DNA from 4 places in the Sessilibacter sp. MAH1 genome. Region 2 is predicted to be linked to each of the others. Evidence: predicted binding sites of a transcription regulator. Region 2 holds the regulator's gene; each other region holds the start of a gene.

Region 1 (7,566 bases), on a different contig from region 2:
CCTGACTCCAGCATGGCAAAACCCGCCGCCATCCACATCACTAACGCTCCGCACACAAGAAAATAGAATGTGTCCAGAGCGTACTGGAGTTCATAAACATTGTTTTCCATAGCAGATCCCCAAGGCTCCAATTTATCGATTTTTTAAAACAAAATTCAGCATTAACTAGCTGCTTACAGCGCGTCTTCGCCAGACTCACCAGTACGAATTCGAATAACCTGTTCTAGGTTTGAAACGAAGATTTTGCCATCTCCGATTTTGCCGCTGTGAGCGGCTTTGCTAACGGCCTCAACAACTGCTTCTAGTTGATCATCGGAAACCGCTACTTCGAGTTTGGTTTTCGGCAGGAAGTCAACAACATACTCCGCGCCGCGGTATAACTCGGTGTGACCTTTTTGGCGACCAAAGCCTTTCACTTCAGTAACCGTAATACCCTGAACACCGATATCGGATAGAGCTTCTCTAACAGCGTCCAATTTGAACGGCTTGATAACCGCGGTAACTAATTTCATATTTATCCCCTAAAAATGTGCTTTAAGTTTGCCAGCGTGAAACGCTCGATTGTTGCTCAGACAGTTGGTGCAATATTTGGAAGCAACCACCCATTGCGAAAACTTGTTAGCCCCGCGAACAATTTCATCGATGTTAGGTTCGGTTGACCTGAGTCTGCACCACCACATCCGAACTTATATCTCTCTCTAAAAAATTAGAGTTTTGAATGTTGCAATCGCTAGGGGTCAAAATGCCGCGCTAAAAGCGCGGCAAATAACTTAGAAAGTTTTGGTCCAAGAAATCCACGCTAATGGATCTTCTTCACCAGACTCTTCGTCAGCGTCGCTTAGAGAAATGGTAATGTCACCCCAATCTCCGTATGACTTAGATAGATCAACTTGGAAGTAACCGTAACTGCCTACACCTTGCTCATCTAAAACAGCATCGCCGTCGTGGTCGAAATCGTAGTAACCGTAAGTAAGGCCCAAGCCCCAGTCGTTACCTAGATCAAAACCTGCACCGAAGTAGTAGTGCACGTCACCTTCTACAAATCTTTCAGGCTCATCAACTTCGCTGTTTACAGTGTAAGCAACGCCAGCGCTGAATATGTTGTAGCTAAAATCAAGTAAGACTTCACCGAAGTTAATATCGTCGGTAGTTGGGTACAAGTAGTAGTTATAAGTAACGCTATAACCTAAATCACCAGCTTCACCGGCGTAACCTAAGTACAAATCCACTTCGTTACTGCCGAAGTCAGTATTTGATAACCAAGTACCTGCGAAGAAGCCACTTTCGTCTGTGTAATCGATACCACCAGAAATTGCAGCACCATTTGCGGTTTGAGTGACACCACGCCAAACGTAGTCGCTTGATAAACCGATATTGGTACTTACTTCTGCCATGGCAGTTGTTGAACCCAATACAACAGCAGCGACAGCTCCAGCCATCAAACTTTTTGCCAATTTCATTCGTTGAGTCTCCAAAAGTGTGCTCTTTGATCTTGTAATTTTGACCGAGTATTTCTAAAAGAAGTGAGATAATCAGCCCGCTCACCGATTTAGCACTTGACATGCCAAAAGCACTTTTTTCATGCATTACAAAGACTTACCGCCATGTTCTCACCACTGCGGGCGCGCCCATATTGGTAATGCTTATAACGAAATGCATTAAATTGCGACAAATATCACGTACAAGTACATTTACAGTGCGTGTGAACTATAAACAAAGAGTTTGGTATTTTCACCAGTAGATTTTTCATTAATGGAACTATCCATCAAATCAAAACATCACCAAAAAAGGTCACTTTGTGATCAAATCTCTTCTAAAAACTCAAAAAACTTTAATTTTCTTAGAATTTAGAAAGATATCTTGAAGGGAAACCGCAAATAGGAAGCACCAAAATAATGCAAATCAATGATTTGATCAGCCAATTCAGGGCAGTAATACTTTATGAACTAAATCAGAAAATTAAACACTCATGAAAAATAATTAGATAGCTTGAGCTATATCCAAAAAAACCTCACCAAAACCAAGCCCGCAAATACGCCCAAAAACTGTTTACCTAAACCAAATACTGTTTACCTAAAAGAGCTCTCATTAACTCCGCCATGATTTAATCAAAGGACAAAAGTTAAAACGCGCTTTCCATTTTCTTCTCAACTTCAATTACCTACGACTCTTGGAGTTGCTAACACCTTACTGTATTGCGAAAACATTGGTAGCGAACGTTTTTAAAAACCGCAGGCATAATGACATAATAGCCAACTTCCTATTAACGATGACATTCGGCCTCAGTTTATGAATCCATTTGAAGATCTAATTAATAAAATACCGAATCCTCTCTCTAATCCTGTATTCGACTCCATCATTGAGAAAGTCATCCAAGAACACAAATTAGTAAGCCGAGTTGAATTCGATGCTCAAACCAAGGTACTGGAACAAACAGAAGCACGAGTCAAAGAATTAGAAGCGCTCGTTACAGCACTTGAACTAAAGCTTTCTAGCCAGCAAAGTTAAGGCAATGCGTTTGGCGCCCAATGTAAAGGGCGCTGCTTTAGAAGATCACATAATCGCGAGCAACTGCACAGAGCGCGCATTTTGTTCAGGCGTGAACAAAATACAGTTTTAGTGCCCTGCCTGATGAACGCCTTCCGCCTGATTCCGATCTAAACTCACCCCTAGATTCAATGCGATATTACTGATCTACACCTCTTCTCCTAGAAAACCGAAAAACAGGCATAAATAGCTTTTAACGACTACGCTTACTATTCATCTCTCTTGCGCCAAGGTAGCCAACGAATGTTTGTACTAGCGTCGTCGCTCACGAAACAACAATCCGAAAATGAGCAGTTAAGCCGAAAGATCCGAGAACTAGAAGACGAGTTATCGTCATTGCGGATGGAAAACCAAGCTCTCAGCGTGCAAGCGGATGATTCAGGCAGCTCACCACAATCGTTATTCAAAGATCAACTTATTCACAACCTGTTGAGATCGCTCTACCAAATCAGTGGTATTCGTCAAACTGCGTTCGAGTCTTTTGAACGCGTAGAGAAGCAGACAACCACGGTAGCCAGTATCAATAACTTGTTCGACGTTTCCTCAACGTCTCTCCACGATATTATTCGTTCAATGCAAGGAATGGGGCATCGTATGTCTGGCATGACAACCAGTATTGCCGGGCTTTCAGATACCGCGGGAAGCATCAACGATTTCGTATCGACTATCACAAGCATTTCCGATCAAACCAACTTGCTCGCTTTAAACGCAGCTATCGAGGCCGCACGCGCCGGTGATTCAGGACGGGGTTTTAGTGTGGTGGCCGATGAGGTGAGATCGCTTGCTAACGAAACCAATAAATCCGCGAGTGAAGTTTCAGAGTTGGTCAAAAACATCATTAATTCGACCAAGTCTGCTGTGGTTTCTGTTGATGAAATCAAATCCAACAACGAAGAGCTTTCTTCAGGGGTTACCAACCTAAACCAGCACTATTCTTTGATCGTTGATAACTGTAAGTCGATCACCAACACAATCACCGAATCAGCACACAAGTCTTTTATACAGACCGTTAAACTCGATCATATTGTGTGGAAGGGAGACGTCTATGCTTGCGTTTCTGGTGAATCGTCGAAATCTATCAGTGAATTTACCAACCACCACAGTTGCCGATTGGGTCAATGGTGCGACCAGCAAAATCACACGCCTGTTGGTCAAAAACCCGCCTTCAAAAAACTCCATACTCCGCATCAAGAGATACACAACCACGGAGTTGCGGCATTGGAAGCCTCCAGAAATGGCGATCAGAAAAAAGTTGTGGAACATTTAAGCTTGATGGAATCCGCCAGCGAAAAAATGATGTCCTTACTGGAGGAACTGAGCAAGACTTGATAAACACAAGTAAAAGAAGCCGATAAAGTCTATTGATCCATACAGACGTCTTCAGTCTTAGCGATCAATAACGTTCGTAGAGCGCTTATATTACTTACTTATTCTATAAATTCAGACGAAAGTTTAAAACACCATCTAATTTAGACAGATCGGCGAAATTCCATTAAATTTGGGCTCATTTATCAACAAATCGCCTCAATGGAGTGAAGCCAAAATGTCCCTGGCCGTTGTCCTGACCCGCGCCCAACATGGCGTCAATGCACCACAGGTAACCGTCGAAGTTCATCTTTCGAGTGGATTACCCAGCCTGAATATCGTTGGATTACCAGAGACGGCCGTTAAAGAATCCAAAGAGCGCGTACGAAGCGCGTTGCTCAACAGCCACTTCGAGTTTCCGGCACGAAGAGTCACCATAAATCTTGCCCCAGCAGATCTTCCCAAAGAAGGCGGTCGCTACGATCTTGCTATTGCGCTAGGCATATTAGTCGCTTCAGATCAACTGCCCGCACAGTGCATTGCAGACGCAGAATTTTACGGCGAGCTAGCGCTTTCAGGAGAAATACGCCCGATTCGCGGGATTATCCCCGCCGCAATAACCTGCCTGGAGGCTGGGCGATCACTGTACGGATCACAGAAAAACGAGCAAGAACTGGCATTAATTGAAGGCTTGAATTGCTTTGCAGTAGATAACCTCCTCAATTTATGCGCCTTATTAAAACAGCAAATTCAATGGCCAAAACCTAAGGCAGAACGTTACGCCTCTGAAGTAAGCCATCTGGACCTCTCCGAGGTGAAAGGTCAACATCAAGCCAAGAGAGCCTTGCTCGTCGCAGCAGCCGGAAGGCACAACTTGCTGTATTTCGGTCCTCCGGGAACGGGTAAAACCCTATTGGCGAAAAGATTACCGGGAATAATGCCCTCGCTTACCAGTAGTGAAGCTCTCAAGGTCGCGGCGGTGTATTCGGTTGCAGGAATGAACCATCACCTCTGGCAACAGCCACCACTGCGCTCGCCACACAACAGCTCATCAATGGCGGCGATGGTTGGTGGAGGATCAAATCCAAAGCCCGGCGAAATTTCTTTGGCTCATCTCGGCGTTTTATTTCTCGACGAGTTCCCAGAGTTCCCGCGCCAGGTCCTTGAAGTACTGAGAGAACCTCTTGAATCTGGCCAAATCAATATTGCTCGCGCCAATCATCGCGTTACCTATCCAGCTAACTTCCAACTCATTGCCGCAATGAATCCGTGCCCTTGTGGGTATCTTCACAGTGAAAGATGTCGTTGCACTCCAGATCAAGTACGGAAATATCGGCAGAAAATCTCAGGCCCAATTTTGGATCGCATTGATTTGCAGATTGCCGTTAGCACTCTAAAACCCAGCGAACTGCATCAGCAAGATTCTGGCATGGGCAGCAAAGAAGCCCGCGCCTGTGTAGTGAAAGCCCGAGCAAGACAAATTGATCGCCAAGGCAAACCCAATGCCGAGCTCAGCAATAAAGAACTGGAACGCATATGCATTCTTTCGCGCGAACAAATGACACGATTGGAAAACGCTATTCAAAAAATGCAGTTATCGGCTCGCGCATATCATCGAACACTGAAAGTCGCCAGAACCATTGCCGACCTCGCCGACAGTGACAACATCGAAAATCAACACATCATGGAAGCGCTCAGCTACCGGCAACTGGAACGCCAGAGAAGCAGCTAGATCGTATCTTTACTCAAAAAGCTAGGGAAAGTCGAAGCCAAACGCATTTCCTCCGGAGCGAGTTTTTGGCCCCTTCGAGCCATCCACCCGGATATCAAACTCTCGAATCCGACCAGAACTTGCGACTTCACAACTGACATAGCCATTTTCAATTTGCCGATTATCCATATTGAAATTGGCTTTAATAAAAATGAGATGTTTTTTTCTCTCGGAATCGTATCGAGTGGAAAGATTATCCATGCTGTAGGACTGTAACTGATCGCCTGCCTCTTCTCGCAAACGACGGCTGCAAGATAAATAGGCGTCAGTCATGGTGACATTGACGTAACCTTCCGATGCGCTTTCCCGACCGCCAATCACAATCAAAGTCGTAAAGCCTACCGAAGCAAACACCAACAAAGTGATGAGTATGGTAATAAGCAGATGATTATGACGAGTATCAGACTTTTCCAAAGGCTACTTCCGCAAAATGGCTCTGTTTAAAGTTTAGACCAACAGGCACAAACCAGTGAAAATTAAGACCTTCTTCAAGAACAACTGAAAACAAATAAAAACGACAAATACAATTTGTTTAAGCGAGGTCGCCGCCAAAAGAGCGCCGCGACCCGCGCCTAACACTTATGATTTTGGACGATATACACCGAAATTCCCGGCTCCAGAATTCAGCAAGTGGCTGGCATGAAGGCGACTCATAACGCCCTGATCGCAATACAGTAGATATTGAGCCTTGGGCAACTGATCAACCTCTTTGGCCAACGCATAAAATGGAATCACGAGACTGCGCCCAGCCTCCACCGCAAGCGGCGATTTTTCAACTTCATCGGGATGACGAATATCAATGACCACACTATCGGTCGGTAAATAAGAAAACTCATCGACGAGCAAGTCTTCATCACTGACATTCATAACCTCGTCAATTGACTCAACTTTAGCTTTGTTTATTGCTCGTTCCAGCACCTCAAAGTCAAAATTCTCTTCATCGGCCTTAATCTTGTCGGCGTGAGCACGAGTCGTTGGCCGCTTAGAAATCACTCCGCAGTATTCCGGCATACTCGCAGCAAACCCTTCGGCGCCGATCTGACGAGCAATATTAATAATGTCGCCTTTATCCATGGTAATTAAAGGACGCAGCACCAAGGTGTCTGTGACCCGATCAATCATGGTCAAATTAGCCAAGGTTTGAGACGAAACCTGCGCGACACTCTCTCCGGTCACAAGCGCTTCAATACCTTGATGCTCGGCAACAACAGATGCTGCTCGCAACATCATGCGTTTCAGAATAACGCCCATATTTCCCTGAGATACGTTTTCTAGAATCTCGCCAACCACTTCTTCAAAAGGCACAGTAACAAACCTAACTCGATGCGAGGCTCCGAAACGATTCCAAAGGTAATATGCGACCTCTTTGCAACCTAGCTCGTGATCACGGCCACCCAAATTGAAAAAACAATAATGGGTTTTTAGGCCGCGCTTGATCGTTAGGTAACTGGCGACGGTGGAATCGAAACCGCCGGATATCAAAGACAAAACAGGGTCTTGCGTGCCCAAAGGAAAACCACCAAGACCAGACTTTCGATCACGCACCACATACACAGTGTCGTTTTTAATTTCGAGATTAACCGTGATGTCTGGATCTTTTAATCTCACACCCGCAGCTTCAGAATATTGATTCAGACCACCACCGACGTATCGCTCCACATCGATGGAGGTGAAATCGTGCTTACCGCTGCGCTTTACGCGCACACAGAAGGTCTTGCCAGCCAAAGCATCTAGCCAAACCTCCGCGGTACGCTCGTAGATATCGTGCATCGTTTGATAAGTAAATGCAGACACCTCGTAAAAAAACGCAACACCGGGTGTTGAGGCTAAAATTTGCTTCACAGCAAGATTCAGCGATTCGTCGTCGGAGTCACAATAGACATCGATTTTCTCCCAATCTCGGGTAACACGTGCTCCGCCATCGTGACGACGAATCAGTGTTC
Region 2 (7,566 bases):
GTGGTGCCCAATTAATTTGGACTGATTTTGATGATATGAGATCGAGCTTCACCGGACTTGTATCTGCCGCACGTATTCAAGACACTTTACAAAATTGGCAACAGCCGCAATTTCTTGAATCATCCGGAGCTAAATTTGGATTAGATTTAGCGTGGTATGGCTCGCCTGCAGCTATTGAGCTGGATAATTTGTCCGGTGCGGTTGATCTTGATATCGAGCATGGTCGTTTTGTTCGTGTAACAGAAGGCGGTAGCGATGCGTTTTTACGATTAATTGCGTTATTTAATTTTGATTCTTGGGCGCGGCGTTTGAAATTGGGCGTTTCGGATTTGGTCGATAGCGGTATGGCGTTTGACAGTATTGATGGCCGCTTGCAATTTAATAACGGAGAAATGTTTGTGCCTTTACCTGTTAAGGTAAAAGCGCCTTCAAGCACATTAAGTTACGCAGGAAGCTTTGATTTGGTAAATCAGCAAATGGACACCACCTTGGTTGCGACCTTGCCGGTTGGTGGTAATTTAACGTTGTTAGCAGCACTTGCCGGTGGTTTACCCGCTGCGGCCGGTGTATATGTGGCAAGTAAGTTATTCAAAAAACAAGTCGATAAGGTCGCGAGTGTTAGCTATAAAATTACCGGCTCTTGGGATAATCCGAAAACAGAATTCGTGCGATTATTTGATGATAACGCTGCGAAAAAAGCCGGAAAAAAAGCCAATGAAGACGCTCAAAATAAATCTTCTAAAGCATTACCGCCAAAAGAAACTTAAGATCCTAAGCTGTCGTTTCCATCGGCCAATTGACGTGACGCACCGATGTTTAATGTAGGAAACTCTGATTAGTCTAGAGTTTCCAGCGACATAAGTTCAGGTACAGTAGTTTTTAAGAAATGATGATTTGTTTGATGTGCTTGTACAGCTTACGTGTACTTTCAACGGATTTTTCTGTTTTATCACCGCTTGGAATATTTCTGAGCAGTTGGCGCAATTGCTGGCGGTCTGCTTGTGGGTATTGATCAATAAAATCTTGTAAGGCTGAGTTATCGTCGATCAGTCTGTCGCGCCAATTCTCACAAACATGATGAAGTTGCACTTGGTTTTCTTGCTCCTTGTACATCTCATCGTAATTTAATTGAATACTCTCAAAATCACTGTTGCGCAGTAATTTACCAATGTATTGAATCTGCCGACGGCGACCGTTACCAGGTCTCATGATGCGAGCTTGTTTTACGGCATCAAGAATATCGCTGTCTAAGTTTAGCGTCGCAATCTGTTGGTCGTTAAGGGCTGTAAGCTTCTCGCCAAACTCTTGAAGAGCGTTGGATTCTTTCTTTCGTTGGGTTTTACTGGGGCCCAAGTCTTCATCAAAATATTCGTCAGTCATTGTTCTATCTTTAAAATCTTAATTTGTACCGCTATAAGTGGTGTGAGTTTACCCTTGTCGTAAGCATTTCGCCTTGTTTCTTTAGTTATATTTCTTTCGTTATGTGTAGAAGTAGGTTGCAAGCCCTAAGAATGCAAAAAAGCCGACAACATCGGTGACGGTTGTTAATGCCACACCTCCAGCTAAAGCCGGGTCTATTTTCAGGGCTTTTAGAATGACGGGTAATAAGGCACCCGCCAGTGCGGCAAAGATTAAGTTCACAATCATCGCGAAGGCAATAATAAAGGCGATTATTTTATCGTCAAACCAAAACATCACGATAATCGCCATAATCGCAGCCCAGACAATGCCGTTAATTAGGCCGACTTGAAACTCTCTGCTGAGTAGCCAAGAGAGGTTTCCTCGACCAATATGACCAAGCGCTATGCCTCGAATAATCACGGTTAAGGTCTGACTGCCGGCAACACCACCCATACTTGCGACAATGGGCATTAACACTGCTAAAGCTACAACCTTGTCGATGGTATCTTGGAATAGGCTAATCACCATGGATGCGATGATGGCGGTTAACAGGTTGATGCCTAACCAGATAGCGCGTCGAGGCGAGGTTTTACGTACCGACGCAAAGGTGTCCGAGTCATCTTCAAGACCCGCCATACTCATTAAGGAGTGATCGGCACCTTCTCGAATTACGTCAACAACGTCGTCAATGGTGATACGTCCAATCAATTTTCCTTCATCGTCGATAACCGGTGCCATTACCCAGTCTTCGCGTTCAAACAGACTGGCTACTTCGGTGTCTTTCATTTCGCAATGAATTGCCGTCACGTCTGTATCCATGATCTCGCGCACGGTTAAACTCGGATCGCAGGTCAATAATTTGGTAATGGGTAACAAACCCAAGAAAATGTCCGATCGGTTGACGACAATAAGATAATAGGTCGAGTTGGGTAATTCTTCGTGTCGTCTTAAGTATCTAAGAACTACGTCGAGAGTGATATCCGGCCGCACGGTGATGGTGTCGGTGTTCATTAAACCACCGGCGGTGTCTTCATCGTAGGACAGTATCGACTCTACAAGAGACCGGTTTTGGCTCGACATGGTCGCCAAAACTTCTTGAATCACTTGGTCTGGGAGCTGTTGAAGAATATCCGCAACGTTATCGGCTTCCAGTTCTTCGGCCATTGCTGCAAGATCGGCAGTATCCATCTCGTTCAAAAGCTGGCCGCGAACATTGTCAGGCAGTTCTTGAATTACCTCACCTTCAAGCTCTTTATCTACCCACTCCCAAATTAACATCCGGCGATTGGGTGGTGAAGATGCTAATAAGTGCGCAATTGCGGCCGGTTGAAGGCCATTCAACATCCGACGTGTTGAATTAAACGCGCCGCTATCGAGCGCCGATAATATCTCGGTTAATTTTGAATGGGATTCTAGAGTCAGTAGCTGCGTTTTCGATTTACTAGAGGCCATAAATTCCCACTTCAGTTAATGATGGCTTATTCGTGCGGTGCTTTATCAACCAAAAAAGTTAACAATTCGGTTGAAACACGATTTTGTAGGCGGGTGAATCAATATTGTTAGTTTAGAGACTAGGCAATGTTCATGACAAGTCGGTGTGATAAAGATTTCTTTTTTAAAGACTTTTTGGGGCAGGCGATTTCGAATGATTAATCTTGTTATTAATTAGCTTTCAAATAAAACGAAGGTTTTATTAATTATTTGTGCGAAATATTAGCGGAAATATAAGTCTGAAAATACACGGCAGTGAAAAGGGTTCAATTGTCTTCTTCAAATTTATCGGCAAATAAAGCTTCAATCGCAGTAAGCGCAGCTTGTTCATCGCTGCCATCTGCACAGATGGTTACTAAAGTGCCCGCAGATGCCGCCAATAACAGAATCGACATAACGCTTTTGCAATCTGCTTTTTTTCCATTGGCTTCAATAGAAAGTGTCGCGCTAAATTGCATAGCCAATTTGGCGAGCTTAGTAGCGGCACGAGCATGCAAGCCTTTGGTGTTGGAGACCAGGATATTCTTTTCGATCATTGTGTAGGCGCTTGGAATAGTAATAAAAAGTGATTGAGTGACTTTTAATGAGTTAACTTAATCGCGATTTATGAAATTATTGTTGAGTTCTTTTGTTGTTATTATTGTATTTCGATGGCTAATAATAGAACGTTTATCGTTATTATTGTCGCTATTTTAGAAAATTATCGAAATTTTAAAAAAAGAATGCTCTCTGTAGTTTACCGCTATGACGGTTTACTACTATAACCGTACACGGCTATGACGTTTTTGAGCGATTCGGCACCGCCAGATCGCGATGGCGGACGAGTATATTTTCGAAATCTTCTTTTAATTGGTCGGCGAGCGCATTACAGACATATACAGAGCGATGTTGCCCACCGGTGCAACCGATAGCAATGGTTATGTAGCTGCGATTGCTTTTTTCGTATTCAGGTAACCATTGTTTTAAAAAGTTTTGTGTTGAATCGATCATAGCGTGAACCATTGATTGACTCTTTAAAAACTGTACAACTTCTGGATCATTACCCGTACAGCCGCGCAACTTGGGAATCCAAAATGGATTGGGCAAGCAGCGCACATCGAAGACTAGATCGGCATCAGCTGGCAACCCGCGTTTAAATCCGAAGGACTGAAACTGCACCGCCATGTGCGGTGCTCCTGAACCTGTCACCCATTTATGAACCAGATTTCGAAGGTCATGCACACTTAAATTACTGGTGTCTATAACTCGGCTTGCACGGGTTTGAATGGGCCTTAAAAGCTCAGACTCCGCCAAAATAGCGTCTTTCAAATCAACATTATCGGATGTTAGCGGATGTTTGCGGCGAGTCTCACTAAAACGCTGAATGAGAACATCGTCTCGGGCATCCAAAAAAATGATTTGTGTCTTGCGGCATAAACTCTCTAGCTGTGGAAACAAACTATCGAAAGCTTCTAACTCTTGTAGGTTACTGCGCGCATCAATGCTTACGGCGAATTGTTTGGACTGATCCGTTTGTGATGTGACCAAATACTTGAGCAGGGTAATTGGAAAGTTGTCGATACAAATCATTCCGGCGTCTTCCAGCGCACGTAAAGCACTGCTGATGCCTGAGCCTGATCTGCCGCTAACAATGACCAACTCCATTTTATGCTCCGCGAAACGAAAGATTACTGCTGGGTAATAACTTGGTACAACTCTTCATCACTTTTGCAGTTGCGCAATTTTTTTACCAGCTCGGTTTGGGACAAAACCTCAGCGATTTTCGCCAGAGTTTTAAGGTGGGAGTCATCCGCTTCCTCGGGGACTAGCAGCGTAAAGATCAGATCTACGGGCGCGTCATCGATGGCGTCAAAGTCCAATGGCGTATTAAGTTTAAATAACGCTCCCATGACGCCGGTACAGTTTTCCAGTCGGCAATGCGGAATCGCAATTCCTTGCCCGATTCCGGTCGAGCCGAGTCTTTCGCGGGCCATCAGGCGGCGAAAGAGCTCATCAGCGTCAAGAACTGGGAATCCTTTAGTAATGAATTGCGCGACATTTTCTAATGTTCGCTTTTTACTTGATCCCTCCAAGCCACATTTAACGCGGCTGGGAGTAAGAATGCTGGAGAGGTCCATAATCAACGGTGGCTGGTTGCTTTCTCTTTATGTTTGAGCAATTGCCGATCTAATTTTACGGCCATTTCATCGATGGCAATATACAGATCGTCAGATTCACTCTCGGCAAATATATCTTTGCCACTTATGTGTACGGAAGCTTCTGCTTTTTGTCTTTGTTTTTCAACCCTTAATACAACATTGATTGTAGTGATTTGCGGGTTGTGTTTGCCGAGTTTTTCAAATTTAGTTTCAACATAATTTCGAATAGAGTCGGTGACTTCGACGTGGTGCCCACTGATGCTAAGAGTCATTGTTATTCCTCATGTCAGAGTTAAGTCATTGATTACACAGGTTTTAAACCCGTGTAATCGGGTATGAATTAGGGTCGAGATCACCGAGTCATGGTTGGTCAGACCAGTCTTTTACGTTCGTTCGAGGCTGGAATACCCAAGGATTCGCGATATTTCGCAATGGTTCTTCGGGCGACTTGAATGCCTTGGTCTGCCAGTAACGCGGTAATTTTGCTGTCGCTTAAGGGTTTGCGAGCGTCTTCTGCGGCAACCAGCTTTTTGATAATGGCACGTATTGCGGTTGAAGAGCATTCGCCGCCATTGTCTGTGCTGACGTGGCTTGAGAAAAAGTATTTTAACTCAAAGATGCCTTGAGGCGTGTGCATGTATTTTTGCGTTGTTACCCGTGAAATTGTCGACTCATGCATGCCTACGTCTTCGGCAATGTCGTGAAGTACTAGAGGTTTCATGGATTCTGGGCCGAAATCCAAAAAGCCCTGTTGTTTTTCAACAATGCAGCTTGCAACCTTCAGTAGAGTCTCGTTGCGGCTTTGTAAACTTTTCAAGAACCAGCGTGCTTCTTGTAAATTATCTCGCAAGAAGGTGTTGTCTTCACTGCTATCGGCACGCTTTACAAGACTGGCGTAATTGTTGTTGATGCGAATTTTAGGGGCTATTTCTGGGTTCAGCTCTACGATCCAGCGACCTTCTTGCTTGCTCACAAAAACATCGGGAACGATATAACTGGTATCGCTGCTGCCGATAGTAGCGCCGGGATGAGGTGTTAATTCCTGAATTAAATCGATCGCAACTTTGAGTTCGGGCTCTTTAACGCGACATTTACGCATTAACTGTTTGTAGTCACGACTGCCAAGTAACGCTAGATGCTCTGCAACTACCGCCTTGGCGGTTTCCAGTCCGGGTGTTTCTTTGGCGTATTGATTGAGTTGTACCATCAAACATTCAGACAAATCGACGCTGCAAGAGCCGATAGGATCAAACAGTTGAAGTCGGTGTTGAACCGCAATCACTTCGTCGAGGCTTAGGTCTTCGTCTGTATCTGCGTCTTCGTTTAGAGGTTCAGAAGCTTCAAGCTCACCGCTTTCTTGTTCGGCATCTTCGTCATTCTCACGCCAGTCACCGCGTAGGCCGTGAAAAATCTCCTCGATACTGCTTGAGAGCAAACCGCTGGGCTCTACCGAGTCTATGATTGCTAAAGCAATGGTTCGATCGGTTTCTGACATCGGAGTCAGATTCAATTGCCACAGTAAGTATTCTTGAAGGGTCTCGGTGTTGTCGATTTGGCTGTCGAAAAAGCTGTCGTCTCGTTCTACGGCTGATGACGAGGAAGAGTTGCTACTGCCTTGGTAAATGTCGTCCCACTGGGTATCAACGGGTAAATCCTCGGGAATGTTTTCCTGCCATTCGCCTTCTTGGGCGTCGCCAGAATCGGATTCGGATTCGGATGCGGTTGCGGTAACTTTTTCTTCGCTGAAGTTGTCGGAAATTTCGTTGGGTTGTTCGCTGTTGTCGCCGGACTCACCGCTATCAAGGTGAGAGTCATCGGATTCGCTAACTTCGAGCATGGGATTAGACTCAAGAGCTTCTTGAATCTCTTGTTGAAGATCGAGCGTTGAGAGTTGTAGCAGGCGAATGGCTTGCTGCAACTGAGGGGTCATCGTTAATTGTTGACCCATTTTTAGCTGTAATGATTGTTTCATAACTTGACACTACTTCCAAAAACGGTGTCAGAATCGGAGCTGATTCTGATCAAGCTTAGTGTCAGTGTAGACTTGAAAGGGGCGTTTTTGCAACATCTATTAAGCAAAAAATATGCCCAACCTTGAATTTTCTTTAAATAAATGTTTTGAGGGGAAAAATAAAAGAACAGCGAGTGCTTTAGCGGAGGGGATTACTTGTTGATCACTTAACAGTAAGACCAATGTTCGCCTATTTCAACAGCAAGGTAAAGCGGTTTTTTAATGTCGCCTAAAATGTCTTTTGGGTGGTCTTGTAGGCTAAAAAAGAGTCTTTCTGTGGGTTCTTTGATAGGTGTCGAGGCTTTTGTTGTTTTATTGAGGGTCGGTTGAGGTGGCGGCTCAATTTAGAGCTTAAAGCCTTCACCCAAATAAGTGTCTCTTACTTTTTGGTTGGATAAAACCGTCTCAGCGTCGCCTTCGGCAATGATAAACCCGCCGCCCACAATATAGGCTTTCTCGCAGATATCTAAGGTCTCGCGAACGTTGTGGTCGGTAATGAGTACGCCAATTCCTCGTGATTGAAGG
Region 3 (7,566 bases), on a different contig from region 2:
CTCTACCTAGATCGTCGCCGTCATCCGTTTCTTCTGTAGCGCGGTTTTCAAGTGAGAAACGACTTAGTACCGATTCAACATTGGAAATATCCATTATTTAATCTCCGCAAAAAGCCCTACTGACCAAGCGTTAATATTCTTTGCATCATTGATTTTGCTGAATTAAGCACTTCAACATTCATTTGATAGGCCTTTGAGCTTGAGATCATGTTCGTCAATTCTTCTACGGCATTTACATTGGGGTAAAATACGTAACCGTCTTCGTTGGCGAGAGGATGGCCCGGCTCGTAACGTTGCTGCAACGGCGCATTTGATTCGACAACACCTAAAACTTGAACACCACTGGTTTCACTGGGTCCTGCATCAAGAGTATCAAAATTAATATCCAAGGCTTCTTTCGCCACCGCGGCAAAAACTGGGTGGCGAGCGCGATAGGTTTCGTCAATACTCGATGCGGCGGACTCAGCGTTAGCCAAATTACTTGCCGTGGTATTAATTCGAACCGTATTTGCGCTCAGTGCCGACGCAGATGTTCTAAAGACATCGCCTAATGACATAATTTTTTACCTCTATTATTCACCGCGTAATGCGGTTAACAGGCCGCTAAACCGACTTTTTAAGAATAAAAAACTGGATTCAAACGCTAATGAATTTTTCATAAACTCGGCGTGTTCAATGTGCTCTTCTACGGTATTGCCATCAATAGAAGGCTGCAAAGGATTTCGATACAAAAGTTCGTCATCGTTTATAACTACAGCGCCGCCGGGTCTGTGACCGGATTGAGTGACGTCCATATTCAAACCTTCAGTTTGGTTTGAAAGATGCTGTTCAAAAACGGCCTGAAAATTAAGATCTCGTGCTTTGAACCCAGGTGTTTCTGCATTGGCAATATTATTTGCCAATATATTTGCACGCTCGGTACGTTTTTGTAATGCAAGTGGGTGGATACCTAATGCAGTGTCAAAATTAATAGCCACGATAATTACTCATTTCACAGATTGATTTTTTTGCAGAACAACCATCAACTCGTTAAAAATTCCAGCTTTATGGATAAACTAAAAATCTCTGCAATTTCATCCTTAGAAACCTCTGATTAAATCAGGGATAAGTTAATCGGAGGTTCCTTTGGTAAATCTATTTATTGCCGCTTTAACGGCAATGCACTCTCACAAGTGGGTTAAAGCGAGAACTAGGCCAACAGCGTTATTGATTGAACATTTTGTGTTAGTCGCAGAATTTGATACAACATTCTGAGTAGTTATCAAAAACCATGGAATATGAGAGTTTTTGATTCTCTCTAGAAAACTATGATCAAGTCTGAAAAAAATCCGCAAATCTAAAGCTTATTAGCGTTTACTTAATAAAACGCTGATTAACTCCGCCATATTTAAATAACGGTAAGAAATAGAAATATAATTTCTGAACTCTTCACAAACTCAAACAATTTCCGCTGATCAAATCAGGGATGAGTTAACCGGTGGTTCCAAAAGTTATTCGAGAGGAAATAGTTTGCCGTGTAATTTTACTTCAGCAAAAATTAGTGAAAAACACTCGTACTACAAAACGTAGAATTCAGGGGAATTTATCAATTGGAAGAGTTTATTAATTAGAAGAATCTATAGGAACCTCTGATTAACTCATCCATGATTTAATCAGAGGACAGAAATTGAAAATGCGATTTCCAATTTCTTCACAATTCCAATCACTTACCGTTCTTGAAATTGGCAACACATCCTTGTGTCGCGAGAAACTCTAGGTTAATCAGAGTTTCCTATAAATTATAAGATTTTGGAGATTAGAAGGCGTTGTAATTTAAAACAGTTTACGAATTGAAAGCATTTACCAATGAGACAGACAAACAACGAATATTACCGCGTGGAGTGAAAGCGAATAAAAGCCTAGTAATACAGTGAGATATAAATCGAATCAATACCGAATATGCGGTATTCATAAAGATACAAGAGTAACGAAAGTTACCGTTTAAAGATCGCAATATTAAGCTAGAGCACTGATACAGGTACTCTGATTAATTCGCAAAGAGTTAACCAGAGTCCAATGCTGTTCGTGCTCTAACGAATTAGATGATGAGGATAATGTTCACCCGCGAACACCACAAATACAGCGGGCTCTATTAATCGTCTATGTCATCAAAATCAAATTCGCGCAGCTCTCGACTAAGCCTACGCTCTTCTAACGCGTCTTCTAATCTTCTACGGGCATCAATTTGCAAGTTTTTAGCGGTGAAGTTGTCCAGCTCATCACCGATGCTGTTAAGCACATCACTTGAATTGAAGTCGTCATTGGTTAGTTCGTCACGCATAAAATCATCCTCAACAATTCCAACAAAATTAATCGCTTGTAAGAATCACTGTGTTCTACCCGCAACTAGGAGGCTACAACAACCAGCCACCTTATTGGGATCGTTCCAACAGCTGACAATTGCAAAAATAACTATAGAATACCTTTTTCGTCAAGAATATTTTTTCACTAATGTGTGCTGCGCTTTTAAAGTGAGTCAAAATATACTTTACCGAAGCCGACACTTTTGCGGATTCAAACACAACCGACGCTGAACACAATTCCCACAAGGGTATAGATTGGTGTTTTTTAGTAAGCTCTTTTGCGTTTTGAATGCACCGGCATCATCGAGCTACTTGCTGCATTCAGCAAACCTCAAGCCAAAAAATGACCACGGCAGAAACTAAGGTTAACGAATAGTCGCTAATGCTACGAAAGTCTATAAAACAAGGTAAAAGCGGCTGTTATCTACTCTAATTGGATTAAAAACCCAGCTACAGGGGCTTTCAATCGCGGAACTGGTTAAAAATTGTTTGGTAATTATTAACCGTAATTTTTAATCCTGTTTGCACTAATCGGTAATGTTCGAAAACAAACAATCTTTCAAACATTTTTTAATCAGCGAGTATCATATCGCCATGTACGAATCTCTAGGAACCCCTAAGTTAACGCATCCATGATTTAGTTAGAGGTTTCTGTAATTTAAACGGCTTGTTAAATATAGCAGGTGAACAAAATAAAGAATGGAATGGATACCTATCAGCTTAACCGAGAAACTTAAAAAATGTATCTATAAAGAACGTATCTATAAAGGCACTGTGTTTATAAAAGCACCGCGCTTTAGGGAGAAACCTCGGCAAGGCCCTATTTAATTAAACGTCAATTAACTCAAACCTCAATTAGCGTCATAAATACAATTTAATGTGTAAACTCAAAGTACGCTTTAAAGCTGTTCTTCAACAATTAATCCAACTTCACGAAATTTGGCAATTTTATACCTCAGTGTTCGCGGGCTAATTCCCAAACGCGCCGCGGCTCGCTTGCGGCTGCCACGCTCATCGCGAATGGTATCAACTATAAGCTCGAACTCGCGTTGCTTTAAATCGTTCCCCAGACTGCCTTTACCCATATCCGGTGTAGCTGGTGGTGTTTTTACGGTATCAACGGTGTCTAGATTAGCCTCACTAAACAGCTCAGAGACCGGCGAATACCGAACAGTGGGTGCACTTGAGGCGAATAGATTGGAATTCTGATCATCATGCCACAGTGGAGTTAACGACTGCGGTTGTGAGTGCGCAACAGTAGTTTCGTTTTGCATCCAACTCTCGAACACGTTTTCGTGGGAGCCGGAAACATTTGCTCGAAAACAATTTGTATTTTCATTCAAATTGGTTTTAGGGATAGTTATGGATGTAGTCATTACCTCAGGTGCTGAACTGTTTACTGTCGTGCTGGGTAGAGTATTATTTGAAGCGTCGCTGCAACTCAACGCCGATATCACCGGCAAGGCCATAGCTACGCCTTTTTCGTTTGGTAAGCCCAGATCACAAGCATTGATGGTAAGCCCTTCCTGTAAGATCAACGCTCGTTGTATTACGTTGTCTAATTCCCGAACATTTCCCGGCCAAGAATAGTTAATTAGACCTTGCTTTGCGTCTATCGATAAACGCACGCCATTTCGATGTTGTTTTCTTGCATGTTTGCGTAAAAGCTTTTCAGCCAAAGGCACTATGTCGTCACGTCGCTCGCGTAAAGGTAACCAAGACAACGGTAAAACGCTAAGACGGTAGTAGAGATCTTCGCGAAAGCGCCCCGCCTTCACTTCATCCAGCATAGTGCGGTTAGACGTCGCAATAACGCGTACATCCAGACGGATGGTTTTACGCCCACCCAAACGCTCAACTTCGCGCTCTTGTAACACACGTAATAGCTTTGCCTGTAGCGCCATATCCATTTCAGAAATTTCATCAAGTAAAATGGTACCGCCATTGGCCTGCTCAAATTTACCGGGCATACTGGCCGTAGCACCGGTAAATGCACCCTTCTCGTGGCCGAATAGAATAGACTCCAGCATGGTTTCAGGAATGGCGGCACAATTGATTGCCACAAAGGGCCCTTGGCTACGGTTAGAACAGTCGTGAACATAACGCGCTAAAACTTCTTTACCGGTTCCCGATTCGCCTAAAATTAACGCCGTGGAATCCGACTTTGCAACGCGTTTTGCTAACTCCAACAATTGTAAACTGGAGTTCGCCACCGCAACCGGTGCATTTTTAAATTCTTCAGAAATACCTCCGGTATAGCGTTGTACCAGTTCTTGCAAAAGTGCCGGTTCAAAGGGTTTTACAAGGTAATCAACCGCGCCTTCTTGCATCGCCTTTACCGATTGATGAATGGTACCGTAGGCGGTCATCAATACTACGGGAATGTGCGGGAAACGTTCTTTGGAAATTTTTAGCAGTTCGTAGCCATCAAGATTAGGCATGTTTACATCCGATACAACAATGCCAATATCATTACGCGATTGCAAAACTTGCAGGGCTTGATTACCGTCGGCAACCGCTTCAACCTCTAGATTGGCTATTTCTAATGTATCGACAATAGCTTCTCTTAAAGAAGGATCATCTTCTGCAACTAAGACTCGTAATTTAGATTTCATAGGACACTACTCACTGGCCAAAAATCATCAAATTGTTAACGCCACTTGAGAGATGAATAACTCAAAGACATCAATAACCAAAAGATTTTGCGTTAAATTAATTACCCGAATTTTTTGTATATAGCTTTTAGAATCCGTTGATTAGCTCATTTATGATTTAATCAGCGGACAGAAATTGACAATACGATGTCCAACTTCTTCATAATTTTAATCACCTACCGTTCATGAAATTGGCAGCGTGATAACTGCCTCTACTCCCGGATTAGCGTTTTTCAAAATAAACTGCCCACCGTGAGCTTTAACCAGTGTACGTACAACGGCCAAACCCAACCCAGTGCCTTGGGGCTTGGTGGTAACAAAAGGCTCGTCGATGCGGGCGAGAACTTCAGGCGTTATTCCAGGCCCAAAATCTCGAAAGACAATATTTAAAACACCTGAGTTATTTAAATGAATTAACATCTCTAAGCGAGTGCAATTTTTTGACTGTTTTTTTGAATCAAGCTCGTGTTCAATGGCTTGAATAGAATTATTAACAATATTAAGAAAAGCATTAATTAAAGCATCTTTATTGCAACGAATAAAATGAGGAGTAAATTCTTGCGCATTTGTTTTATAGACAATATCTAAGGTAAAACCACTGGCTGTAAGCGGTACTTCAGCGGCTTCATAAAATTCGTTGATAAACTGTTGTACCGAAATACGATCCGTTAAAGGTAAATCCCCTTTAACGAACAGCAACATATCTTGAATTTGTTTTTCTAAATGGCGTAAACGCGATCTTAACTTTTCTGCAAATTTCTTCCGAACGGATAACGTTTGTTGCGTTGCGAGATCATTTTCGTCATTTGAAGAATATTTAAGATCTTCACACAAATGACCGGAATACAATAACGCGGCCGATAAAGGTGTTCGTAGTTGATGAGCTAATGCAGAAACCATTTTTCCCAGAGAAGATAAACGCTTCTGATGACTAAGCTGATCTTGCAGTTTTCGAGTTTCGGTTAAATCGGACAACAAAATAATTTGCCCTTCTTGGCCGCCACTTAAACCTTTGGTCGATACCGAAATTCGTCGTCCCTGTTTTGTTGATATTTCATGACCGTCATCGAATCGACGAACAAAACAATCCGTCATAACTTCACGCCAAAGTCGGTGTAACAAGGGTATACCCAATAAAAACTCTGCGGCCTCATTCGCGTAAATAATCTTGCCCTGTTCGTTCAATACCAATACCGCAGCAGGGACCTTTTCAAGAATTAAATCGAAAGGAATATGAGACCGTGTTAATGTGTTGTTAAGATCATTTTTAACGTTTACTTTTTCAAACGATTTTAGAGAATCAAAGGCAACGACGCTATTTTTAGCGATTAACGCATTGAAGATTGCAGCTTTTTTATCGGATACGGTGACATTTTTTTCTGCACCCAAGATCGCATTAAAAACCATAGCATACACCCTTTAATTTCCGTCAAAAAATCATGTAAATAAGGTTAAACGTTTTATACACATAGAATAATGCAACCTTAATACCAAAATTTTTTTCATAGTTTTCAAGGTGTTACAAAAGACGTGGTGTCAAATAATCGACCCATTTTAATGAACGTGCAGGAGTATTTGTCGGTCATACTGAAAAATCATAGTAATAGAATTCAAAAAATTTATTCATACTATTCATATAATGCACAAATTCTCGAATTTAACGTTTTTCAAAAACCGCATTTACTAGGAAACTCTGATTAACCTAGAGTTGCTCGCAACACAAGGATGTGTCGCCAACGTCAAGAACAGTAAATGATTGAAGTTGTGAAAAAATTGAGAATCGCATTGTCAATGTATGTCTTCCGATTAAATCATGAATGATTTAATCAGAGGTTCCATTAGTTAACATCAATATAAAAATGGCTAAGAGATTGCTCTAGGAATCGTTAGGTTAATGGCGGTTTGCGATGAATTATTGAGAGAGGACTCGAAGTAACAGACTTTACAGAGTACACGAATTCAGTAACACCTGATTTTGGTGCCACCCTAGATGTTTACATAATCATGAGTTTATACACGTTCACTTATATAAAAAAAGCCTTTTAAAAAGGCTAATAGAGGAAGCTTTTAAAGAATGACTCTTTAAAGGAGGAGCGACAAATAGCCGTCGAAATTTAAACTCGATGCAAACCGTACTTACGCATTTTCTCTACCAAAGTAGTTCGTCGTATTGCCAAACGTGATGCGGCTCTAGCAACAACACCTCCGCAATCGTCTAATGCTTGTTGAATTAAATTACGCTCTAAATTGGTTAAATATTCTTTAAGGTCAATTCCATCATCGGGCAACAAGGTGGTATCACCCATTTTTACCATGGTGGTCTTAGCGTCGATGTCGTCGGTATCGGGTTCGAACTCTTCATCAATATCAACATGACGATATTTTTCAGGCAGGTCTTGAGCGCCAATAACACCGTAGGGATGCACAATTGCCATACGTTCAACTAAATTCGCCAACTCTCTTACATTACCAGGCCAAAGATGACGAGATAGCGAGAATATTGCTGCCGAATTAAATCGAATGGAACCGCGCTTTTCGCTCTCTAACCGAGCCACCAATTCATTAATCAA
Region 4 (7,566 bases), on a different contig from region 2:
GCGATGGTGTACGAGTCACCGAGGTGGCGCAATCATTTGACCAAGGTAATCTGGCTTACACCGAAAATGAATTAGACCTTGCTATAAGTGGTGAAGGGTTTTTTATTGTTGATGCCGGTGGTGAATTAAATTATACCCGCGACGGAACCTTCGGTGTTAACGAGAGTGGTTTTTTGGTCAATAACTCAGGATCTATTGTTCAAGGCTTTGGGGCCGACGATGACAATAACATCATCGGTGTATTAACCGATCTTCAATTATCAACCGATAATATTGCGCCCCAACAAACCGTCGATGTTGATTGGCGAATTAATCTCGATGCCGGTGAATTACCGCCGCTGGTAACTACGTTTGATTCAACAGATGCGGCCAGCTATAACAGCGTTACGTCAGTGACAATATTTGATTCATTAGGCGTATCGCATACACTGACACAATATTACGTACAAAACTCGCCAGCCGGTGGCCCTTCACAATGGCAAGCCTACACTTATATCGACGGAGCCGCAGCTTCTGTTGATGCCACCGGTAATCCAGTTCCCAACCTATTAACGTTTGATTCTACCGGTAATTTAAGCGCGGTAGATGGTGTTGCCGGAGCAACCGAATTTGACATTCTAAATTGGTCTAACCCTCAGGCAACGGACCCTGCACGTGCAACACTGACGATTAATTATCGCGGTTCTACTCAATTTGGCTCTAATTTTGGTGTTGCCGATGTTTCACAAGACGGATTTACCACCGGTCGATTATCGGGATTAGAAATTGACGAGTTTGGAATCATATTTGCGCGATTTACCAACGGACAATCTAGTGTTGTGGGTCAAGTTGCGCTCGCGGAATTCACCAACAACCAAGGATTACAACCGGTAGGCAATAATTCTTGGGCACAAACTTTTCAATCGGGCGAAGCAAATATTGGCGCTCCAGGTTCTGCCGCGCTAGGCTTAGTTAACTCGGGTGTATTAGAGGAATCAAATACCGATTTAACCGAGCAGCTTGTGCAATTGATTATTGCGCAACGTAATTATCAAGCAAACTCTAAAACGGTTGAGACGGCTGACCAGGTCACGCAAACCATTATTAATATCCGTTAAAAAAGAATTGACTGTGCGACTTGGGCGACGAAAGTCGCCTTTTTTTTGTTTTTATTTTTCTATGGCATCGGCTTTGCTCACTTAATAAAAAGCGGTAATTTTTTGTCATAAGCCGGTTTTAATGTTTTCGACAGCTTATGTTTTTTCTTTAGTATTGTGAGAGCCCTTGAATATGGATAGAGCAATTTATATCGCCATGACGGGTGCAAAAAATAATATGTTAGCACAAACCGCCAGAGCCAATAATTTGGCGAACGCCAACACAACAGGTTTTAGAGCCGACTTTGAGCAAGCGCGCAGCATGGGCGTTTATTATGGTGATGGCATTCCAACTCGCGCCTATTCGCAAACAGAGCGGCCCGCAACCGATTTTAGTCATGGCTCCTTAAATTTAACCGGACGCGATCTTGACGTTGCTATTGAGGGTGATGGTTTTTTGGTGGTTGCTACGGCAGACGGTTCTGAGGCGTTAACAAGAGCCGGTAATTTTGTCATTAGCCCAGAAGGTATTTTGCATACCGGTAATGGTTTACCGGTTTTAGGCGAGGGTGGTCCAATTATTTTACCACCGCTTGAGAAACTACAAATTGCAAAGGATGGTACGCTCAGTGTGCAAATTCAGGGGCAGGGGCCAGAAGCGCTTGCCAATATTAATCGTTTGCGATTGGTTAATCCTGATCTTGAAAATGTAGAAAAAGGTGAAGACGGTTTATTTAGATTACGAGATGGTGGTGAATTTGTTGATGATCCTTCCGTCACGGTAATTGCCGGATTTTTAGAAACCAGTAATGTTAATACCATCAGTGAATTAACCTCGGTTATTGCTTTGGCTCGACAATACGAGACACAAATAAAATTAATGTCAACCGTAGAAGAGAATGCCGATGCAAATCTTAAACTTTTGCAGCTTTCTTAAATAAAAAGAAACTCTGGTTAACCTAGAGTTTCCGGTGACACAAGGATGTGTCACCAATTTCAAGAACTATAAGTGATCGAAATTGTGAAGAAATTGGAAATCGCATTTTCAATTTCTGTCCTCTGATTAAATCATGGATGAGTTAATCAGAGGTTCCAAAAAGTAATTCGGTAGTTTTTTGTCAAAAAATACCAGCTAATTTAACGGACCCAATTTTTTATTAAAAATATTGAACATCAGAGGTATTTATGCACGCAGCACTGTATGTAAGTAAAACGGGTTTAAGTGCTCAAGACACCCAACTAACAACCATTTCAAATAATCTGGCTAATGCATCGACCGTTGGTTATAAGCGTGATGCCGCAGTATTTGAAGATCTAATTTATCAAATTACTCGTCAACCCGGTGCGCAATCAACCCAAGATACAACCTTACCGTCGGGTTTGCAGCTAGGTACTGGTGTGCGCGTGGTAAGTACGCAAAAACAATTTACAGAAGGCAGTTTACAAGTTACCGATCAAGCATTGGATGTAGCCATTAGCGGTCGCGGTTTTTTTCAAATAGCGTTACCCGATGGTACAACTGCATACACACGTAACGGCCAATTTCATTTAAATTCCGATGGTGACTTGGTAAATGCCAATGGTTTATTACTCGATCCTGCTATTACCGTTCCAGAAAATACCAGTACATTAACTATTGGTACAGACGGAATTGTGACCGCCAATATCAGAGGGCAAACTAACCCAACTCAAATTGGCACGATTGAAATTGTCGACTTTATTAATCCATCGGGTTTAGAAGCCTTTGGCGGCAACTTATTTTATGAAACCGCCGCAAGTGGTAATCCCCTAACAGGTACGCCGGGTCAAAATGGTTTAGGGGATTTATTACAAGGTACACTCGAAAACTCTAACGTGGATATTGTCGAAGAAATGGTAAATATGATTACTACGCAACGTGTTTACGAATTAAATTCAAAGGTTGTGACTACGGCCGATCAAATGTTGCAGTTTATTAGTCAAAATCTTTAATTTGGCATTAATAACCGTGCAGTAAATAGTTGCATTCATCATTCTCGCAAACAACAGAAAATAATAACGAATAACGGTGCGACTGTTTGTGGATGCTAAAGCAAAGAAGTACAAAAAATGACTCAATTATTTAATTTCTACAAGCGTTTATCTCTCTGCGTAATTCCATTAATAAGTCTGGCGGGCTGCGCGGGTCAATCCAGAATGCCGACACCGGATTCTGATCCGTTTTATGCGCCAGTTATCGCACCACCGCCGCCGGTAATTCCGCCGAGTAATGGATCTTTGTACAGCGAAAATTATTCGATCTCTCTATACACCGATGCTAAAGCCATGCGCATTGGGGATATCATCACCGTTATTCTTGAGGAAGAAACCAGTTCCAGTAAATCATCCAATGTATCGTTGGTAAAAGATGACGACGTTAATATAGAAGAGGGCACGGTATTAGGTTCTGGAGTAAGTGTAAAAAATCTGAGTTTATTAACCGATCTGGTCGCAGAAAGAGAATTTACCGGAGAAGCAGATGCAGACCAAAGTAACAGTTTAATTGGTGATATCACGGTAACTGTGGCAGATATTCTGCCCAATGGTAATCTTGTGATTCGCGGTGAAAAATGGATCACCATTAATCGTGGCGATGAATACATTCGCTTGAGCGGTATTATTCGTCCGGGTGATATTGCCACCGATAATACGGTTGTATCAACGCGTATCGCCAACGCTCGAATTTCTTACAGCGGTACAGGTGAGCTTGCCAATACTAATCGGCAAGGTTGGTTGTCTCGATTTTTTAACGGCCCTCTCTGGCCATTTTAGCGAGCGTAATTATGATTATTTTACGTTGCATTATTTTCGGTTTATTTATCTTAATATCCAACGTGTCTGTGGCTGAACGCATAAAAGACATAACCAGTATCCAGGGTGTTCGTTCGAATCAATTAATTGGCTACGGTCTTGTCGTTGGTCTAGACGGCACCGGTGATCAAACCAACCAAACACCTTTTACTGCGCAGTCTTTTAGCTCAATGTTAAAACAATTCGGAATTGCCATACCCGAAGGTGCTCGATTTCAATTGGCGAATGTCGCCGCTGTGGCCGTGCACGCCCAACTGCCGCCGTTTGCAAAACCCGGCAGCGCCATAGACGTAACAGTTTCTTCTATTGGTAATTCGAGTTCACTACGCGGTGGAAGCTTATTGCTAACTCCTTTAAGAGGTATCGATGGTCAAGTATATGCCATTGCACAAGGCAATTTAGTGGTGGGTGGTTTAGGTGTAGAAGGTGCAGACGGATCACGTTTAACCGTAAACGTGCCTAGTGTTGGTCGTATTCCCGATGGCGCATCGGTTGAGCGCGAAGTCGCGGTAAGTTTTACCGACGGTGGCCCCATTGTATTGAACTTACATCATCCAGATTTTACCTCTGCCAAGCGTATGGCCGAGATTATTAATTTTACTCTTGGGCCAGAAACCGCATTTCCGTTGGATGCTGCATCGGTATCGGTGCGTTCACCGGTAAATCCAGCGCAAAAAGTTGAGTTTTTATCACTTATCGAAAATCTTGAAATAGAACCCGGCGAAGCGCCCGCGCGAGTCGTTATTAATTCTCGTACCGGTACAATTGTTGTTGGTAGTCACGTGAGTATAGAGCCTGTTGCCATTACCCACGGCAGCTTAACGGTCACTGTGCGTGAAACTCCAGACGCTGTGCAACCCAATCCGTTAGCCCAAGGCCAAACCGTAGTAATTCCACAGTCAGAGATTATTGTGGAAGACGGCCCGCGACAAATGTTTCGATTTTCACCAGGCCCTTCATTGGATGACATTGTTCGTGCCGTTAATGAAGTTGGCGCAGCACCCGGTGATTTAATGGCCATATTAGAAGCGCTTAAACAAGCCGGTGCCTTGCGTGCCGAGTTAATTGTGATTTGATTATGGAATATTCAATAGGCCGAACCAATTTAGATTCAAATGCTTATACAGATTTGAACTCATTAAACTCCATAAAATCATTGGGTCGTGATCAAGACCCAAAAGCAATCGCCGAGGTCGCTAAACAATTTGAATCGTTTTTTATTAGCCAACTGCTAAAAGAAATGCGAAAAACTACAGACACCTTGGGTGAAGATAATTTTTTAAACAGTAACGAGATGAAATACCATCAACAAATGTTTGATCAACAATTGTCGTTGGCGCTTTCTAAAAATGGCGGCGTTGGTATCGCAAAAATTCTGGAGCAGCAATTAAACAATCAGTTTCAGTTGGATTGGGGTAAAGAACAACCAACGACTGCTGGGTTAGAACCTCGTCAGCTAAATAATGATTCTTTGGCGTATCGAAAAATAATACCGGCCAATAATTTTCACGGAATCACACAGGATTCTATTAAGCAAAATGACTTTTCGGATTTTACTAACAAAGCCGATTTTATAGAAACCCTAAAGCCCTACGCGAAAAAGGCGGCAAGCCAACTCAATATAAATGAAGATGTTTTACTGGCGCAGGCAGCTTTAGAGACCGGTTGGGGAAAACACATAGCGCAAGATCAGTCTGGCTACAGTTATAACCTTTTTAATATTAAAAGTGATTCGCGTTGGAATGGACAAGCTGTTCGTGTTAACACGTTAGAATTTAACGGCAATGTTGCTTATCAAGAACAGGCAGATTTCCGATCGTATCAGAGTTTTTCAGAAAGTTTTGAAGACTATGTAAGTTTTATTCAAAGCAATCCACGTTATCAGAATGCACTGGCAGTTGCAGAAAACCCAAAACAATACGTAGAAGAGTTACAGAAAGCAGGTTATGCAACCGATCCTAACTACGCAGAAAAAATTATTCAGTTGTTGGATCAACCCGAATTTAAATGAAAAAATTCACGTTAATGGTATTGGTAGAGGTTAATTATGTCGCTAATTAACATTGCGTTATCCGGCTTGCGATCGTCGCAAACATCTCTTGCAACGACGGGCCATAACATCTCAAATACCAACACAGAAGGTTATAGCCGTCAGCGTACCGAACAAGAAACACAGCAACCCCGTTTTACTGGCGGCGGTTTTGTGGGCACAGGCACACGGATAGTATCGGTCGACCGCTTAAGCAATGAATTTATCAACGAAGAATTGCGATCTGCTGGCGAGAATTTAGCAGAATCAGAAGCATTTTTAGATCAAGTTCAACAATTAGATTCGTTGCTGGCTTCTTCCAATACCAGTTTAACGTCAAGCTTAGAACGATTTTTTGGTTCTTTATCTACCGCCGCAGAAGACCCTCAAAGTACAACCACTCGTCAGTTAGTCTTGAGCGAAGCTAGTGGTTTGGCCGAGCGATTTAATATCTTGTATCAAGAGCTCAATGAGCAGAACAGTTTTGTAAATAACCAAACCGAAGCGATTATAGAGCAGGTTAATCAGCTGGCTAATAATATATCGGGAATTAACGCTGCGGTTGCCACTTCATTCGCCAATGGAAGACAGCCCAATGATCTTTTAGATAGCCGCGATCAGGCTATTCGAGATTTAAGCAATTTGGTTGGCTTAAGTGTGGTAGAGCAGAGTAATGGCGTCGTTAATTTATTTATTGGCACCGGCCAACCCTTGGTTGTTGGCGAACAGGTGACCGAGTTAGCGATAAGACCGGCATTGGATTCCAACTTTCAATTAGATGTTATACAACCAACGTCCGGAACAGTTCTAACCGGCATTATTACTGGCGGCGAGTTGGGTGGTTTGCTGGATTTTCAACGCGGACTAATTACTACATCGTTAAATGAATTAGGGCGTCTTGCATTAGTGACCGCCGACGCATTAAATCAACAACAGGCCCGTGGTTTAGATTTAGACGGCAATTTTGGTGTGAATATTTTCAACGATATTAATACCCAAAGATCAGCAGAAAATCGTGTGACTGCCAGTGCCGATAATCTAGGTACTGCTCGGTTGCAGGTTAATATTACCGAGACCGGACAGCTTACCGCCAGTGATTATGAGCTACGCATAATTGGCGGCACCTATGAGTTATTACGACTTGAAGACGAAACCCTGGTTGCTTCGGGAGCAACTCCTCTACCGGGTACCTTGACCATTGCCGGAGAAGGTTTTGATATACAATTAAATTCAGGTGCCGTAAGTGATGGTGACATATTTTTTATTTCACCCACACGACGCGCCGCCGATGATATTCAACGGGTACTTAACGAAACCTCACAACTGGCATTTGCAGCGCCCTTAAGATCTACAATTTCTGAAGATAATCGCGGTGAATTCACCATTAGTGATCCAAGAATTGTCAGTGACTTAGATCCATCAAATCAAAGTATCTTAACTACGGCATCGGGTACCTTCCCGTTAACTCTTGTATTTGATGAAGCTGCAAATACATTCAATGTTACCGGCGTTGCTGCTGGTTTTACCGTAACACCGGCCGCCGCACCTTTTGTCAGCGGAATTGGCAATTTACTTACGTTTAATATTACAGACGCAGGCGGTAATTCTGTTGATTTTGAAATTGATATTTCA

Evidence for each region. Region 2 encodes sigma-54, which starts transcription at its own class of promoters, with help from an activator protein. Its sites were predicted from a motif close to TGGCACANNNNTTGCNNT; they were not measured.
Region 1: a site for sigma-54 is predicted at 1,550-1,567, ahead of ACYQ28_RS00295 (TorF family putative porin). Genes of this name have one in related genera too.
Region 3: a site for sigma-54 is predicted at 1,180-1,197, ahead of flgB (flagellar basal body rod protein FlgB). Genes of this name have one in related genera too.
Region 4: a site for sigma-54 is predicted at 1,160-1,177, ahead of flgF (flagellar basal-body rod protein FlgF). Genes of this name have one in related genera too.

What each region holds. Positions count from the first base shown of each region.
Region 1 covers NZ_BAAGIC010000001.1:59,769-67,334, reverse strand. Annotated here, with positions in the region: gene ACYQ28_RS00305 (ammonium transporter) at 1-110, opposite strand, end outside; gene glnK (P-II family nitrogen regulator) at 174-512, opposite strand; gene ACYQ28_RS00295 (TorF family putative porin) at 771-1,460, opposite strand; gene ACYQ28_RS00290 (accessory factor UbiK family protein) at 2,290-2,508, shown strand; gene ACYQ28_RS00285 (methyl-accepting chemotaxis protein) at 2,791-3,876, shown strand; gene ACYQ28_RS00280 (YifB family Mg chelatase-like AAA ATPase) at 4,091-5,584, shown strand; gene ACYQ28_RS00275 (hypothetical protein) at 5,606-6,037, opposite strand; gene thiI (tRNA uracil 4-sulfurtransferase ThiI) at 6,203-7,566, opposite strand, start outside.
Region 2 covers NZ_BAAGIC010000015.1:71,329-78,894, forward strand. Annotated here, with positions in the region: gene ACYQ28_RS14640 (YhdP family protein) at 1-767, shown strand, start outside; gene yjgA (ribosome biogenesis factor YjgA) at 880-1,380, opposite strand; gene mgtE (magnesium transporter) at 1,480-2,853, opposite strand; gene ACYQ28_RS14655 (HPr family phosphocarrier protein) at 3,159-3,428, opposite strand; gene rapZ (RNase adapter RapZ) at 3,667-4,536, opposite strand; gene ptsN (PTS IIA-like nitrogen regulatory protein PtsN) at 4,560-5,009, opposite strand; gene hpf (ribosome hibernation-promoting factor, HPF/YfiA family) at 5,012-5,302, opposite strand; gene ACYQ28_RS14675 (RNA polymerase factor sigma-54) at 5,401-7,002, opposite strand; gene lptB (LPS export ABC transporter ATP-binding protein) at 7,386-7,566, opposite strand, start outside.
Region 3 covers NZ_BAAGIC010000016.1:42,959-50,524, reverse strand. Annotated here, with positions in the region: gene ACYQ28_RS15145 (flagellar hook assembly protein FlgD) at 1-94, opposite strand, end outside; gene flgC (flagellar basal body rod protein FlgC) at 117-557, opposite strand; gene flgB (flagellar basal body rod protein FlgB) at 573-977, opposite strand; gene ACYQ28_RS15130 (PA3496 family putative envelope integrity protein) at 2,132-2,320, opposite strand; gene ACYQ28_RS15125 (sigma 54-interacting transcriptional regulator) at 3,242-4,957, opposite strand; gene ACYQ28_RS15120 (sensor histidine kinase) at 5,180-6,403, opposite strand; gene ACYQ28_RS15115 (sigma-54-dependent transcriptional regulator) at 7,111-7,566, opposite strand, start outside.
Region 4 covers NZ_BAAGIC010000016.1:51,345-58,910, forward strand. Annotated here, with positions in the region: gene flgE (flagellar hook protein FlgE) at 1-1,097, shown strand, start outside; gene flgF (flagellar basal-body rod protein FlgF) at 1,270-2,013, shown strand; gene flgG (flagellar basal-body rod protein FlgG) at 2,262-3,047, shown strand; gene flgH (flagellar basal body L-ring protein FlgH) at 3,165-3,866, shown strand; gene ACYQ28_RS15170 (flagellar basal body P-ring protein FlgI) at 3,878-4,981, shown strand; gene flgJ (flagellar assembly peptidoglycan hydrolase FlgJ) at 4,984-5,916, shown strand; gene flgK (flagellar hook-associated protein FlgK) at 5,953-7,566, shown strand, end outside.